One region of the Pseudochelatococcus sp. G4_1912 genome, then DNA from elsewhere that is predicted to be linked to it. Evidence: predicted binding sites of a transcription regulator. Region 1 holds the regulator's gene; the other holds the start of a gene.

The links. The regulator PhoB, encoded in region 1, activates phosphate uptake and scavenging genes when phosphate is short. The targets are predictions, from matches to a motif close to TGTCATNNANCTGTCAT.
Region 2: the regulator PhoB is predicted to act here: its motif matches at 2,628-2,644, upstream of VRZ32_RS09590 (RNA degradosome polyphosphate kinase).

What each region holds. Positions count from the first base shown of each region.
Region 1 is NZ_JAZDRL010000002.1:380,311-389,041, forward strand. It holds gene VRZ32_RS09000 (Hsp33 family molecular chaperone) at 1-103, opposite strand, end outside; gene argF (ornithine carbamoyltransferase) at 100-1,086, opposite strand; gene VRZ32_RS09010 (aspartate aminotransferase family protein) at 1,114-2,292, opposite strand; gene VRZ32_RS09015 (GcrA family cell cycle regulator) at 3,042-3,647, shown strand; gene phoB (phosphate regulon transcriptional regulator PhoB) at 4,281-4,988, opposite strand; gene phoU (phosphate signaling complex protein PhoU) at 5,060-5,770, opposite strand; gene pstB (phosphate ABC transporter ATP-binding protein PstB) at 5,926-6,735, opposite strand; gene pstA (phosphate ABC transporter permease PstA) at 6,732-7,571, opposite strand; gene pstC (phosphate ABC transporter permease subunit PstC) at 7,574-8,566, opposite strand.
Region 2 is NZ_JAZDRL010000002.1:517,016-525,746, forward strand. It holds gene ppx (exopolyphosphatase) at 1-258, opposite strand, end outside; gene VRZ32_RS09590 (RNA degradosome polyphosphate kinase) at 323-2,488, opposite strand; gene VRZ32_RS09595 (AAA family ATPase) at 2,910-3,656, opposite strand; gene VRZ32_RS09600 (AI-2E family transporter) at 3,649-4,758, opposite strand; gene VRZ32_RS09605 (CDP-alcohol phosphatidyltransferase family protein) at 4,962-5,519, opposite strand; gene purM (phosphoribosylformylglycinamidine cyclo-ligase) at 5,993-7,069, shown strand; gene purN (phosphoribosylglycinamide formyltransferase) at 7,066-7,746, shown strand; gene VRZ32_RS09620 (hypothetical protein) at 7,854-8,111, opposite strand; gene VRZ32_RS09625 (penicillin-binding protein activator) at 8,442-8,731, opposite strand, start outside.

The DNA.
Region 1 (8,731 bases):
GGCGCACAACGCGCCCACGCACATCCAACCCCTCAACCGCGAAAGGCAATACGCTGTCATCCACGCCCCCGTGCGTGGCTACATTTTTTTCCTGAGCATTCATAGTTGTGCGCCTCCATGCGGTGCGACAACATCTGCGATATCAACACCCAAGCACCATGCCATCACGCCTTTTTGCGCGTGTAGCCGATTTTCAGCTTCATCGAATACCACCGATTGCGGACCATCCATCACCGCATCCGTTACTTCTTCACCGCGATGCGCAGGCAGGCAGTGCATAAATATCGCGTCTTTATTGGCGGCCGCCATCAATTTTTCATTCACCTGATAGGGCCGGAGCAGATTATGGCGATAGCGTTCATCATCATCGCCCATCGATACCCAGCAATCAGTAATAACCGCATCCGCGCCCGCTACTGCCTCAAACGGATCCTGTGTCACCAGAATCTCATTGCCGTGACGACGTGCCCAGTTCAACAACTCCGTGCGTGGCCCAAGATCAGCAGGTGCCGCGACCGCTATTTTGAAGTCAAACTTTACAGCTGCATGAATCCAGGACGTGAGCACATTATTTGCATCCCCCGTCCACGCTACCGTGCGGCCATTGATAGGGCCACGATGCTCTTCAAATGTCATCAGATCCGCCATAATCTGGCAGGGATGCGACAGCTTGGTAAGACCATTAATGACCGGAACCGTCGAAAATTCAGCAAGCTCCAACATCGCAGCATGATCGAGAATACGGATCATAATCGCATCAACAAAGCGTGACAAAACACGTGCTGTATCGGGAATGGACTCACCTCTTCCCAATTGCATTTCTGCGCCTGTCAGCATCAGCGGCTCGCCGCCCAGCTCACGGATACCGACATCGAATGACACACGCGTGCGGGTGGAGGGCTTGTCAAAAATCATCGCCAGCACTTTGCCATCCAGCGGACGGTTAGCCTGACGTGCGCCCTTGACCCGGCGCGCCTTGATAGCCGCACCCAGATCAAGCACCGCACGCAATTGCTCACCGGTGAAATCCGTGAGATCGAGAAAGTGGCGCACCCCTTTGCCCGCCGCTGCGTTGACGTTAGTCATTCTGCGTTTCTTTCTACTTAGTCTTGTCTACTTTTGCGCGCTGAGCGTGGCTGCAACGTCATTCAGCCGCACAAATGCTTCGCTGATTTCCGCCTCGCTGATAGTCAGCGCCGGCAGAAGACGCACAACGTTATCGCTAGCTGCAATCACCACAAGTTGATGTGCGAGTGCTGTTTTGACGAAATCAGTGTTCTGCACCTTTAATTTGAGGCCCAGCATCAAGCCCTCACCCCTGACATCCTCAATGACATCCGGATAAGTGTCTTTCAGTTGAGCAAGACGCTGGCGTAAAAGACCGGCCTTTGCCTGCACGCCATCCAGAAAACCTGGCGCCAGAATTTCATCCAATACCGCATTGCCAACAGCCGTCGCCAGCGGGTTGCCGCCAAACGTTGTGCCGTGCGTGCCAAGCGTCATGCCCTTGGCAGCTTCACGCGTGGCCAAGCATGCGCCCAGTGGGAAGCCACCGCCAATACCCTTGGCAATCGCAATAATATCCGGCTTGATGCCCGACCATTCATGTGCGAACAGCTTACCCGTCCGCCCCACACCGCTCTGCACCTCGTCAAGGATCAGCAGCAAGCCATTGTCGTCCGCAATCCGGCGCAGAAGGCGCATATCATTGGGAGACACCGAGCGAATGCCGCCTTCGCCCTGCACGGGCTCAATCAGAATAGCGCCCGTCTCTGGTGTGATGGCAGCAGCAAGCGCCTGCCAATCACCGAATGGCACCTGATCGAAGCCTTCAACCTTAGGTCCAAAGCCTTCAAGATGCTTCGCCTGACCACCAGCTGCGATCGTTGCCAGCGTACGTCCGTGAAACGCGCCCTCAAAAGTAATAATGCGGAACCGCTCTGGATGACCGCTAACCGCATGGTACTTGCGCGCCATCTTGATCGAAGCCTCAAGCGCCTCAGCACCTGAATTGGTGAAGAACACCATATCAGCAAAACTGGCATCCACCAGCCGCTGCGCAAGCTGCTCAGCCTGCGGAATCTGGAACAGGTTCGAGACGTGCCAAAGTTTCTCAGCCTGTGCCGTCAGCGCAGCCACCAGACGCGGATGGGCATGCCCAAGCGCATTCACGGCAATGCCCGAGCCCAAATCGAGGTATCGCTTGCCGTCACGCGCCACAAGCCATACACCCTCACCCGTTTCAAAAACAACCTCGGCCCGCGCATAAGTCGGCAGAATTGGCGACGTCACAGTATGATACTCCAAGCATGAAAGTAGCCCACGTGGAATACGCAGACCAGCATGGCAGCTTTTGCGCCAGAATGGCGAAACGTAAGGCACTCAAACAGTTTGCGTTATCTGATAGCAATGCAATCAATCTGCATTCCAAGCTGATCCCTCAACTCTAACGCACGTCATTGCACCACCTCGCCGTTTGTCCACCAGCCCTTAAAGCTGGCTGCCCACGCACAGACACCCAGTTGCAAGATGGACAACAGAAAAAGCCGCCCTAAGGGCGGCGACACCTGCAATTTAAGGGCACCAGCAGTGACATTCAAGTTGATTTTGCCATCACAGCAAGTTTTTGTTTCAACGTCAGTCCACGATAACTGCAGTTCCGTCCGCTAGGCTACGCTATTTTCGGGTCAATGAGGCACTTGTCTTCATGAGCGTAGTCAGGACACAGCCAGTATCGATTTTATGCCTGTGAGTAACTTTTTTACGTCACTGCCATTAAATAGCCTGCATTCACAGGCTTTTTCGCAACATCAAACATTTGTTTACGATCTCTCCTGTGGGAAAATGCGCGCTGTTGCACGCAAGACTCTTGCCGGGGAGTCACGGCATATTGTAGTTTCCCGTTTAATGGCCACGATATGTCGTTCGGCCTTCTTCCTCTCGGCGTTTTCCTCTTAGGTAGAACGTTGCATCTGGCGATCATTCATTTGCCGGTGAGATGTAGGATTCCGTTCGAAGCGCGGCACGATGGAGCATTATTTATGAGCGATCCTGGCAATACCTGGACTGATGAACGCGTTGAGCAACTGCGTAAACTCTGGGGCGACGGACTGAGCGCAAGCCAGATCGCCACTGAAATTGGTGGCGTCAGCCGAAATGCAGTGATTGGCAAAGTGCATCGTCTTGGCCTATCGGGACGCACGAAGACGCCTGTTGCAGCAACAACTGCACGCCCGGCTCCACGTAAAGCACCGGCACCAGTGCCTCAGCCAACGGCACCGGTTGCTCGTCAAGCGGCGCCTTCATCAGCATCTGTTGCTACACCTGCACCGGCCCCACGGCCGATTGCAGCTGCGTTCGGAAATACCGCCCTTGCTGCTGCTCCTGTTGCTCCAGCGCCTGTTGCTGCGCCTGCTATCCGGGAATTTCCTGTTGCGCATGATAACGTCGTTGTACCGCTGTCTGAGCGCGTGACGATTATGGATCTGCGTGAGTTCATGTGCCGTTGGCCTGTGGGCGATCCGACATCACCAAACTTCCGTTTCTGCGGCGCACGTTCGTCTACGGGCATGCCTTATTGCGCACACCACGCGAGCATCGCTTACCAGCCAGTGATGGAACGCCGCCGCGATCGCAAGCGCGCATAACTGCGTGACATAGGCAACACCTGCTAATCGAGTGTTTGCAGTTAGCTACAAGAATGTAAAAGCCGCCCGGCATCCGAGGCGGCTTTTTATTTGCGGCATACTATCGCGTCAGGATGAGTTAAAACAAAGTAGCCATCGCTCCAGCAGTACAGACAACCACCACTTGCAAGCCCCCCAAATAAAACCGTGCAAGCACATGACCGCAGGATGCGCTCAGCTTCGTGTCAGGGGGAGCCAAAAATGGTAGCGATCAAAAACCGGCTCGCAACATACATAAGCACGTGAGCCTATGGCGCACAGACAGTCATCACATGCAGACCACTAAAAAGGAACCGCTGCAAGCACACGAACGCAGGATGTGTTGAGCTTCGCGCCAGGGTGAGCCGAAAATGGTAGCGATCGAGAACCGCCTCGCAACATACATAAGCACGTGAGCCTACGGCGCAGAGACAGTCATCACATGCAGACCACTAAAAAGGAACCGCTGCAAGCACACGAACGCAGGATGTGTTGAGCTTCGCGTCAGGGTGAGCCGAAAATGGTGGTTTTCGAGAACCGGCGCGCAGCGTACATAAGTACGTGAGCACCGGAAGCGCAGAAAGCCTCCATTTGCAGGCCACCATGGCGCGAAGATCAATACATCCTGGAGAAGGTTTCATCGAAGGAGTAACCCGCACCGCGTACGGTGCGGATGGGGTCCTGGGTGCGCTTGGTGTTGATGGCTTTGCGTAGACGGCCAACGTGCACATCCACGGTTCGCTCATCGATATAGACGTCATGCCCCCAAACGCTGTTGAGCAATTGCTCGCGGGTGTAAACCCGGCCTGGGCTTTGCATCAGAAATTCGAGCAGCTTGAATTCCGTCGGGCCCAAATGGAGCTCATGACCACTGCGACGCACACGGCGGGTTTCACGATCAAGCTCAATATCGCCTGCCAGCAGCAATGTCGCCACCTGGCTGGGCTTTGCGCGCCTTAGCAGGGCGCGCACGCGGGCGAGAAGCTCTGGCACGGAAAAAGGCTTCACCACATAATCATCAGCTCCGGTAGCAAGGCCGCGAATACGCTCCCCCTCCTCACCGCGGGCTGTCAGCATGATGATCGGAAGACGCTCAGTCTCAGAACGCGCACGCACACGGCGGCACAATTCGATGCCAGAGATACCCGGCAGCATCCAATCGAGCAGAATGAGATCGGGCGCCTGCTCTCTGAGCCGTATTTCGGCATCATCACCACGCGCCACGCTATCGACAGAATAACCTTCGGCTTCAAGATTATAACGAAGGAGCAGCGTTAGTGCTTCCTCATCTTCAACGATCAGAATACGCGGTCCTGCCATCATATCCTCGTGCCATCGCCAAACTCGTTAAGCATGCATCATAAGGCCTGCCATGATGCAAGTAAGGTATTTTGTCAGAGCGATGCGGTTGTCGCAAAGCTTGTGGTATCGCCCTTGGGGCGCTCTGCCGCGAGGGTCTCACCAGTGGTCAGGAAGTAGATTGTCTCAGCGACGTTTGTCGTGTGATCGCCGATCCGCTCAATATTCTTGGCCAGGAAAAGAAGATGCGTACAGAAAGTAATGTTGCGCGTGTCTTCCATCATATAGGTCAGCAGCTCACGGAAGATCGAGTTATAGAGCGCATCGATCCGTTCATCGCTGTTCCATACTTCCAGCGCCTTCTTCTCATCGCGCTGGGCATAAGCATCAAGCACGTCTTTCAGCTGTGCCTGCACGAGGTCACTCATGTGCTGCACGCCACCAACGATCTTCGCAGGCTGCAACTCATTGCTGATAGCCAAAACGCGCTTCGAGGTATTTTTTGCCAGATCGCCAATCCGCTCGATATCACCCGCAACCCGAATGGCGGAGATGATATCGCGCAGATCCACTGCCACCGGCTGGCGCCGTGCGATGGTGACAACAGCAAGCTCTTCAATTTCACGTTGCAGATTATCAAGACGCACGTCTGCATCGATTACCTGCTGGGCAAGGGCGCTGTCGCGACGCACGAGGGCACGCGTGGAATCGTCCAGCATTTTTTCGGCGATACCGCCCATTTCGGCGATCTTGCTACGCAAGAGTTCGAGATCGGCGTCAAAAGCAGTTACGATATGTTCGGCCATTGCCAAATACCCCTGTACAGAAACAGTGCAGGCACTTGCCACCTGCGTCTTAGACTTTGCATCAAATCAAAAAGTGGATACCGCTTTTTGAATAAACCTGATGCACTAACAATGATCTAGCGCCAAATTGCATTTCAGATTTAATGCGATTTTCGCTAGCCAAAACGACCTGTAATATAATCCTGCGTGCGTTTATCCTGTGGCGTGGTGAAAATTTTGGTCGTTTCCGCAAATTCCACCAGTTCACCCAGATACATAAACGCCGTAAACTGCGAAACGCGCGCAGCCTGCTGCATGTTATGCGTGACAATAGCGATCGTATAATCTTCCTTCAACTCGTCGATCAATTCTTCCACCTTGGAGGTGGAAATCGGATCGAGCGCCGAGCATGGCTCATCGAACAGAATGACCTCCGGCTTTACCGCAACCGTACGTGCAATACACAGACGCTGTTGCTGACCGCCGGAAAGACTCTGGCCGGAAGCGCCCAGCTTATCCTTCACTTCATTCCAGATGGCGGCGCGGCGCAACGAGGATTCGACCCGCTCATCCATATCCGCCTTGTTGAGATTTTCATACAGGCGCACACCAAACGCAATGTTATCATAGATCGACATCGGAAAAGGCGTCGGCTTCTGAAATACCATGCCGACCTTGGCGCGCAAGGCGTTGAGATCCTGACCGGGACTGAGCACGTTCTGACCGTCAATCAGCACCTCACCTTCCGCACGCTGGCCGGGATAGAGATCGTACATGCGGTTCAGCACCCGCAGCAGTGTCGATTTACCACAACCGGAGGGGCCGATGAATGCCGTCACGATCCCGTTATAGAGCGGGAGGTTGATGCCCTTCAGCGCCAGATTATCGCCGTAGTAGAATTTGAGATTGCGCACCAAAACCTTTTCGGTCAGCGACTCAGCTGAAATGCTCGACGGCGTTGATTGTATGACGCTGTGACTGGTCATTTCTTAATCCTCGACGAAAGGGCGCGTGCCGTGATGCTCATTGCAAGAACCGTGAAGGTGATCAGCAAAGCGCCTGTCCAGGCCAGTTGCTGCATGTTTTCATCGGGCGTTTTGGTGAAGTTGTAGATCACAACCGGAAGGCTCGCTATCGGCTGAGACATCGACGTCGACATGAAGTTGTTGCTAAGCGCCGTAAACAGCAACGGAGCCGTTTCACCACTGACGCGTGCAACCGCCAGCAGCACACCTGTCACCATGCCAGCAAGCGCTGCCTTATACGCCACCTGCCGGATCACAACCGAGCGCGGCAGCCCTAACGCCATTGCAGCCTCACGCAACTGGCTGGGCACAAGCAACAGCATATCTTCAGTGGTGCGCACCACAACCGGAATAACGATCACGGCGAGCGCCGCAGAGCCAGCCCAGCCCGAAAACCCGCCGAAGGGCGCCACAAGCACTTCATAAATGAAGAGGCCAATGACAATAGAAGGCGCCGAGAGCAGGATATCATTGATAAAACGCACAATACTTGTCAGCGGATGATAGCGGCCATACTCCGCCATATATGTACCTGCGAGAATACCCAGCGGGGTACCGATCAATACAGCGAAGAACGTCATCATCAATGAGCCGACAATCGCATTCAGAAGACCGCCACCATCGCTGCCCATACTTGGCGTAATTTCCGTAAAGACGGACCAGGATAGCCCTGAAAAACCTTCCCAGACGAGCACCCCTAAGATCATCACTAACCACAAGATACCAAATAATGCTGCAGCCAGGCATAAGCCCATGGTGATGGCATTCTTGCGTCTGCGAGATGAGTAAGAGACCATGATCACGTTCCCGCTTTATTAAGACGCGCCAGCATCAAGCGGGCTATTGCCAGCACAATGAAGCTGATGACAAACAGGATAAGGCCAAGCGCAACCAGTGATGAGCGATAGAGCCCTTCCGATGCCTCAGCATATTCAAGCGCGATGGTCGCAGAAATTGTTGTACCCGGCTGCAGGATTGAAGCCGATATCTGCTTGGCATTACCGATAACGAATGTCACCGCCATCGTCTCACCAAGCGCACGCCCCAGCGCCAGCATGACACCGCCGACGAGGCCCACGCGGGTATGCGGAATAACGACATTGCGCACCACTTCCCACGTGGTGCAACCCAAGCCATAGGCTGCTTCTTTCATCACGGATGGTACGGTCTCAAACACATCACGTGAAACCGAAGCCACGAATGGCAGCACCATAATCGCCAGAATAAGACCTGCCGTCAGCGTGCCCAACCCATAGGGAGGCCCCGCAAATACCGCATTCAGGATTGGCACCGGACCAAAAAACGAGATCAGGAATGGCTGCAATGTTTGCTGCAGGAAGGGCGCAAAGACAAAGAAGCCCCAAATGCCATAGATGATCGATGGAATGCCTGCGAGCAGTTCAACTGCAATGCCGATGGGGCGGCGCAATGATTGCGGACATAGCTCGGTGAGAAATACAGCAATGCCGATCCCCACCGGAACTGCAATCAGCATCGCAATCAGCGATGTCATCAGCGTGCCGTAAATTGTAGCGAGTGCGCCGAACTTTTCAGCGTTCGGATCCCACGATTGCGAGATGAAAAAATCAAGGCCAAACTGGCTGAACGCAGGCCATGCACCATAGGCAAGCGACACCATGATAGCGAACATGAGAGCCAGCACCAGAAGCGCCGCCGTTCGCGTCATATGGAAAAAGAAAGCATCACCCTGCCTGAACCGCTGTAGCGCGCGCGCCCTGTTCTGCGCAGCAGCATCAGGAGGAGGCGTGTCTTTGATTGCAACGTCGGCCATGACTTCTCTGACTATGTGCGAAAGGAGCTTTCATCGACCCGCAGTCCTGATTTGCCTCAATAGCGAGCGACGGCCGAAACCTATCGCACTCACTCAGCAATCAGCAAGACAAAACGCCGCCGTGGAAGGAACGAGGGGTACTTTTTGCAGTATCCCCTCGCAAGC
Region 2 (8,731 bases), 140 kb from region 1:
TGTCGCAAGCACATGCACCCGGTTAACCTGCATCGCATCACACAAGATGCGAAACCACGCCAAGGCTTTAAGCGCCTTGGCAACAGCATCTTCGGCCAGCTGGCCTGTTGTGAGTACGCCACGCCCCAGGCCGCACAACACTTTCTCGTTGAAGAGCTGCGCAGGCGAGCGGCTTAGGCCGTCATACACCACAAGGCGGACAGAGTTTGAACCAATGTCGATGATTGCGATAGGCGACGCCGCACCTGTCCGCCGCATGAGCTGCAGCTTCTCAACGACCAGTGCTCCCTGATGAAGGGCAGCATCGGCACGTGCGCCGGTATCACCCATTTTGCCCCTTCGCGAGGCTACGAGGGCGAGAATTTCTGAGCGACTTTCCACGGCCTGACAAACTCGGGTTGGTCATAAAATAGGCATGGGCATTGAACGGCTCTTCACCAGCAGCAGGCATGACGCGTTTACCCGTCCCATCCGGCTGGATGATCCAGCTCTGCTCGTTATCCAGTAGATTGGCAAGCAGAATCTGATCAAGAACCTGTTGATGTACCGTCGGATTTGAGATCGGACACATCGCTTCAACACGCCTGTCAAGATTTCGCTGCATCAAATCTGCGGACGAAATATATACATGTGCCTGCGGGTTAGGCAACCCGCGTCCGTTACCGAATGCATAGATACGGCTATGCTCAAGGAAGCGGCCCACAATAGATTTGACGCGAATGTTCTCCGATAATCCAGGAATGCCCGGACGCAAGCAGCAGATACCCCGCACCACCAGATCGACCTGCACACCGGCACGACTCGCATCATATAGCGCATCAATCACCTGCTCATCGACAAGCGAGTTGCACTTCAGCCATACAGTGCCGGGACGCCCCGCCTTAACGTGATCAATCTCTTCCTGAATGTGCTGCAGAATCCGCGGCTTGATCGTCAACGGCGACACCGCCATACGCTCCAGCTCAGCCGGCTCCGCATAACCAGTGATGAAGTTGAAGATGCGGCTGACATCGCGCGCAATCGCCGGATCAGCCGTAAAGAACGACAAATCGGTATAAACCCGGGCCGTTACCGGGTGGTAATTGCCTGTGCCCACATGACAATAGGTCACCAACTGACCGTTCTCGCGCCGCACAACTGAGGACATCTTGGCGTGGGTTTTAAGCTCGATAAACCCGAACACCACCTGCGCACCGGCGCGCTCCAGATCGCGCGCCCAGCGAATGTTGGCCTCTTCATCAAAGCGAGCCTTCAGCTCCACCAGCGCAGTGACAGACTTGCCGGCTTCAGCCGCTTCCGCCAGTGCCTTGACGATGGAAGAGTCTGATGACGTGCGGTAAAGCGTCTGCTTGATGGCTACAACATCCGGATCGCGCGCAGCCTGTTGCAGAAAGTGCACCACCACGTCGAACGATTCATACGGATGGTGGACGACCAGATCTTTCTCGCGAATCGCAGCAAAACAATCGCCCGCATGCTCCCGAATACGCTCTGGATAGCGCGGATTAAACCGCTTGAACTTCAGGTCAGGCCGATCCAGGCTGACAAGCTGCGAAAGCTCATTCAACGCCAGCATGCCGGTGGAAACAAAAATCTCATCCGGTAGCACATGCAGTTCTTTCGCCACGAAGTCCCGTAGATCGTCGGGCATTGCGCCTTCAAGCTCCAGCCGGATGACAACGCCGCGACGGCGCTGCTTGAGAGCGCTTTCGAACTCCCGCACCAGATCCTCAGCCTCTTCCTCAATTTCGAGATCAGAGTCGCGCACAATGCGAAAACCACCCTGCCCTGCCACGGAATATCCAGGAAACAGACGGCTGATGAACAGCACCAGCACTTGCTCCAGCACGATAAAACGCGAAGCACCTGTCTCGGCGAAATCCGGCAGCTTGATGAAGCGTTGCACCTTGTTGGGAATGCGGATCAGCGCATTCAGCGCCTTGTTGTCGCCTTGACGATAGAGCGACAACGCCAACGAAAAACCAAGATTGGGAATAAACGGGAATGGATGCGCAGGATCAATGGCCAGCGGTGTTACGAGCGGAAAGACATAATGCAGGAAGTAATCATCCAGCCAATTCATTTCGGCGCGGGTGAGCTCGTGCGAGTCAATCAGCACGATGGCGTTTTCGACCAACGCATCACGCAGCTCCAGCCAGCGCTTCTGCTGATCGCTGGCGAGGCGCGAGACTTCAGCACCAATCTGATTGAGCTGTTCCGCAGGTGAGAGCGAATCCTGCGACATTACCGAAATGCCAGACCGCAACTGCCCCCGCAGGCCCGCCACACGCACCATGAAAAATTCATCGAGATTATTGGCGGAAATCGACAAAAAGCGCAGCTGTTCCAACAGTGGATGACGCGGGTTCGATGCCTCTTCCAGCACACGCCGATTAAACTGCAACCACGACAGTTCACGGTTGATAAGACGGGCCGGCGAACGACGCAGCGCCTCGACATCGGAAACGTTATAAGCGGATGTCACCATATCAACCACTTCTGAGCTGTCTTTATGCATGTCCAAAACCGTTGCGACGTTCATTCCGATATATCTCCGCATCGTTTCTGGCATGCGTGGGGCAGCTTGCCATTATCCGTATTCACAAATCGCCTTGTCGCAACATTACGCGACAGTTCCACGACGGAAAACCAAGAGAGCATATCAAATCGAAATGCACCTCAAAGGTCTAGGCTCAGAATCTGTTAATTCTCTTGCAATGGCATTGTAATGACCAAGTTATGCAAGGAAAGTCACGAAGAGCGGGGGTTGTTCCCCAGTCGAGTGGCTTGACGTGAGTCAACCGCAGATCAGTGGCAATGTCCGAAGGATATCGTTTATCCACGTGACGATATTCCTGGCTTATTCTGAATGTCTCCATGGATAAACTGCACCATTATAGGTTCTGAGCCTAGCCCTGTTCGGTATCCTTCTGTGAGTGTTGCTCTTCTTCCCAACGATCAAGCATAGATAAAGCAAATACCCGTGTGATACGGCGGCTATGGCTCAAGGCCTCACGATCAAGCATTTCAACAAGTGCACCTGCAGCGGCGAGAGAGCGTTCCATCCGCCGCCCAAGCGCCTCCACCACGCTTGTATCCACCAATAGTTGCCGATCCACGAACAGCTTCACCAACACCGCGCGCAGCAGCGCATCATCAGGCGCATCGATTGCGACAGAAGGCGACAATCGCAAGCGCGATAGCAAATCGGGCGTGACCAGCCCCCATTCCTCAGGTTTGGTACGCGCCGTGATCAGCATCGATGCACCCGAAGAGGCGTTCTTGCGCCGCATCACATTCAGCAGATGAAACAACGCATGTTCATCACGCGGCATCTGATCCGCATCCTCAATCACCAACGCATTCTGCGCTGCAAGCGCCTCAACCTTATCCGTCGTTACATCAGCAATCGACACCACACTGGCACCGGCACGCTGCGCCCAGATTGATGCAAGATGCGTTTTTCCCGATCCCTCAGGCCCAATAAGCCGCAGCAGCGTATCAGGCCAGGCAGGCCAGCTTTCGATCATCGCATAAGCGTGTGTGTTCGCCGGCCCGACGAGAAAGTCCTCTGCCTCCAGCCGCGTATCAACGGGCAGATCAAGCGGTAACTGGCGTGGTGGATCCTGAGGCATTGCGATCGAGATTTCAGACATCGAGATGAATCCGAGGCTTGTCTTCCGTCGTCGGCCCTCGATAGAGAGGGCTGGCCAGATAGCGTTGTAGCGCAAAGCGTGTAAGCACACCAATTGCCGCCGCAATAGGCACCGCCAGCAGCAAGCCCACAAAACCAAACAGCGAGCCAAACGCTACCAGCGCAAACATCAGCCAAACCGGATGCAACCCTACAGCATCACCAACAAGTTTAGGGGATAAAATGTTTCCTTCAACAAACTGACCAAAGAAAAACACGCCCAGCGTCGCTGCAATCATAGGCCATTCAGGCCAGAACTGCACCAATGCCACCCCAACCGCCAACACAAATCCCGTGAAGGAGCCAACATAAGGAATAAACGTCAATGCGCCACTGATGAGACCGATCAACAGGCCGAAATTCAGCCCGAGCATGCTGAGTGCCACAGCGTAAAAGGTGCCCAGGATCAAGCAAACAACAGCTTGCCCGCGAATAAAGCCTGCTATGGCGCGGTTCATTTCCCGAGCGAGCGTTCTAATCGTATCGGCGCTACGGCGTGGCAGCCAGCTATCGACAGCCGTAACCATTTGCTCCCAATCGACCAGCATGTAAAAAGCCACGACCGGGGTCACGACGAGCAGCGCGAAAATGCCAATCACTGCCTGCCCACCAGACCAGAGGGAAGATGCAAACGTGCCCAGCCAACTGGCCGCCTGCCCGACAAAGTCGCTTAGTGAGCGCTCCAGATTGGTCAGCGCCTCAGGCCCACCGAGCCGCTCGATTATCGGGCCACCATAGTCTTTCGCCAACCACTGAATGCGCTGTGCCGTGGCCGGCAGATTCTGGATGACGGCGCCCAGCTGGTTAACCACTATTGGCATCAGCAGCAAGAGCACCAAAATAAAGGCTAATACAAACAGCAGCAGAATAACGACGGACGCTGTAAGGCGCCCCATTCCCAGCTTCTGCAACCTGTTTGCAACCGGATCCAGCAGATAAGCCAGCGCAAGACCTGCCACAAAGGGCAGTAGAATGCCGCGCAAAAAGTATAATCCGATAAGCAACACCACCAGCGTGACAAGCCAGAAACGCATCTGACGTTCAACGGGAGATAAATCACTCATATGGCGCCACTCTCATCTACCAAAACCATGCACGCCTAAGAACCGCGCAGTAATAAGGACCGCAGAATGTGTCGAACTTCACATCATGGCGCACACAAAGCTACGCGTGCAGAAAGAGAACCCCAGGATGTGTTGAACCATGCATCAGAATAAACCGCAGAAAGAACATCCATAGCTGAGGCAAAGTTCACGCATCCTGTTTGTTAGTCACCCATATGGCGTAACCAGAGTGTGAGATAGGCACCTGCGGAAACCACCGTCAAGATGACCACGCTGATCATCGCCGACTGGATGACCCATGGCGCCGTGATAATCACACTCTTTCCAAAGCCTACGCCGACCATACTGCGTTCTGCAAGCACAAGTGCTGCAAGCACAATTTGGGCGACAGTGTTAATTTTACTGACCTTGAGCGGGTGGATGTCCACAGGGCGCGCCATCAGCCATGAAATCATGATCGCCATCAGGATCAACACGTCCCGCGAGACCACCAGAATCACCACCCATTCAGGCAACGCCTTGGCAATTGCGAGCGAAATAAAGATGGAGACGAGCAGCGCCTTGTCAGCAAATGCATCAAGATAGGCACCAAGTTCACTGCGCATGTCGAAGCGGCGCGCAATATACCCATCGATGCCATCAGAAGCGCCTGCTGTCACAAACAGCAAGAACGCACCCAGCCAGGCCCCGGAACCAATCATCACCACGATGGCCGGCACCAACAAAAGCCGCAGGATAGTAATGACATTAGGGATGGTCATGAGCGGGCACACATCCTCTCACACGCAACCTGCACATGAGAAAAGGTATGGGTGTGTCGCCGTTTTCATCCACGTCCCCCCTGCTGTTTGAATCAGCTATATTTTTTTACGGTACGTGTAGCCTTTATTATCCAGCTATATCAATTATCAGGCTACAGACAAGCTGCATTGTTATGAGATGGTGCAAGGCTAAACAAATGTTGTCGATACCTTTTTGTCTATATTCCCCATAAAGTACCTTGTTCAGAGATCAGCTATCTCTTTAAATGATAAAAGAGGTGACTTGATGTGTCTGTAAAGCTTACTCCACCTCAATACATCTGGTGCCAGGCAGTTCCGGCTTATCCCGCCCGACCCATGCATCGGCGTTCTTTCACTCATTCGTTCAAGCATCTGTCATCCTGACCTACAAGTGTGTTATCTCCAATTAGCTGATTGCCCTTTCGGACGCTTTTTTGCAGGAAATACAATCGATGTCGCATAATGAATCCAACGGAGATGGACTCACCTACGCGCAAGCCGGGGTTGATATTGATGCTGGCAACGCCATGGTGGAAGCAATTAAGCCGTTGGTACGCGCTACCCGCAGGCCCGGCGCTGATGGGCTGATTGGTGGCTTCGGTGGCTTATTTGATCTCAAAGCCGCAGGCTACGTCGATCCAATTCTTGTCGCAGCCAATGATGGCGTTGGCACCAAGGTCAAAATCGCCATCGAGACCGGACGGCACGGGACTATCGGCATCGATCTTGTGGCGATGTGTGTTAACGATCTTATAGTGCAGGGTGCGGAGCCGCTGTTCTTCCTCGACTATTACGCCACCGGCAAGCTCGATCCGGCAGAAGGGGCGCTGGTTGTGCAGGGCATCGTGGATGGCTGCCGACAAGCAGGCTGTGCGCTTCTAGGTGGTGAAACAGCTGAAATGCCTGGGCTCTATAGCACCGGCGATTATGATCTGGCCGGTTTTGCGGTAGGTGCAGCAGAGCGCAATCGCCTGCTTCCGCGGGCTGATATTGGCCCTGGCGACGCCATTCTTGGTTTGCCATCCTCGGGTGTGCATTCCAACGGGTTCTCGCTTGTGCGACGCATTGTGACACATGCGGGCCTCGACTGGAACGCAACAGCACCCTTTGCGCCAGAAAAGCAGCTGGGCGTTGCATTGCTGGAGCCAACGCGCATTTACGTGCGCCAACTTCTTGGTGCAATGCGCCGGACGAATGCCATCAAGGGCCTTGCCCATATTACCGGCGGTGGCTTCATCGACAACATCCCCCGTGTGCTGCCTGAAGGCACGGCTGCACAGCTTGATCTTTCCGCCATTATGCCGCCACCTGTTTTTGGTTGGCTTTCCCGCGCTGGCAAGGTGGAAGAAGCTGAAATGCTGCGCACGTTCAACTGTGGCATCGGCATGGTTGTTATCGTGGCTGCGGACCAGATTGATGCTGTCACCGATGCATTGATAGCCGAAGGGGAAACACCAGCGCATATTGGTGAGATCATCGCCTCCACAGATGAGCAGCGCGTTGTTACCAAGGGTAGGCTGCCTCTGTGAGCAATCCCTCCCAAAACAGGCGCGTGCGTACGGCTGTGTTGATATCCGGACGTGGTTCAAACATGTCAGCGTTGCTGGCAGCAGCTGCAGGTGAGGATTTTCCGGCAAACATTGTGCTGGTTGCAACCAACCGGCCAGATGCCAGAGGGATCACAACCGCGCAGGAAGCAGGCATAGCCACAGAGATTGTCGATCACAAACCCTTTGGCCGTGATCGTGAAGCGTTTGAGCAGACACTCGACGCCCGTTTGCGAGCACATGGCATCGAGCTGATATGCCTGGCTGGCTTCATGCGCATTCTCACGCCGTGGTTTGTGGAGCGGTGGCTGGGCAAACTTATAAACATTCACCCTTCCTTGCTGCCATCGTTTCCAGGCACGGATACGCATGCGCGTGCGCTTGAAGCAGGTGTACGTCTGCATGGCTGCACAGTGCATTTTGTAGAGCCGGAGGTTGATGCAGGCCCCATCATTGCGCAAGCGGCAGTGCCTGTATTATCGGGCGACACGCCAGATATTTTAAGCCAGCGCATACTGGTGCAAGAACACCTGCTATATCCACGCGCACTCGCTCTCGTTGCAGGGGGTGCCGTACGGATGGAGGGGCGCCGCGTTATCACCAAGGCTCACACCGACACCACGCCAGCCAATCTCGCCATGGCAGTGCCGTCTTTCTGATAGAGGCATCTCTCGGACCAGAGCGCAGCATGATCTTGCCGATGCACTGACGCCGCGCAGAGAGTTGCCGTTTTCGGGCTTCCCTCTGACGCGAAAATCGATGCATCCTAACGGATACCCAGATGGAAATTCAGGATGCTTCGGGTAAGCAAACGATCCAGTTTTTGCAGGATTTCCAGCTGCAACGCTTGCTGTGATGCTTGAAGGTTCTGGAATGGTTGCATGAGCGCAACCACGATTTCCTTCAAGAGATATGTCACACTAATCACGACAAGACATAACCCCAAGCCAAGCAATGCCTGCACCCATGGCGTAAGCTGGGCGTAAAGTATCAATAGATTTTTACCAAAATGATAATCAGCCACGGTAACAACTCCCCTTCCTAAATGAAGAGGCCACCAGAAAACACACCCATAAAAGCATGAAAGCTGGTGGCCGGAGAGCTAGAAAACCGCAAACAGACGGCTGCGCTGGCCTTTAGGCAAGCCCTGAACATGCGCCAGCGCCTCCCCGGCCATAGGCGAGGGAGGCACCATCACGGTTGGTACCAACCGCTGTTTGAGGGGCTTCTAGACCCCGGACTCACAAGATTGCGAATCCGCCTTTAGAAATAATGTGTTCGGCGTTGAAGTCAAATCAGAATTGGGCAATCGATACCGCCCAGGCCCGAGGCAGCGGCCACCATGGCGCGAAGATCAATTCATTTTGAACTCGCGGGGAGCGGCACTCACGGTTACTGATGTGTTTTGGCGGACTTCGAAAATGGCGAGCGCTCTGTCGTTGGTGCCATTGGCGTTGAAGCGGAATACACCGTCAACGCCTGCAAAGCCCGCCCGGTTCGTCAGTACCTGCGTTGAAAACCGTTGCGAACCCTGCGTACGGACAAGCGCTGCAGCCAGAGAAACGGCATCATACGTCAAGCTGGCAATACGTACGGGTTCGGCACCAAATTTATCCTGATAACGCTTTGCAAAAGCAACGAAAC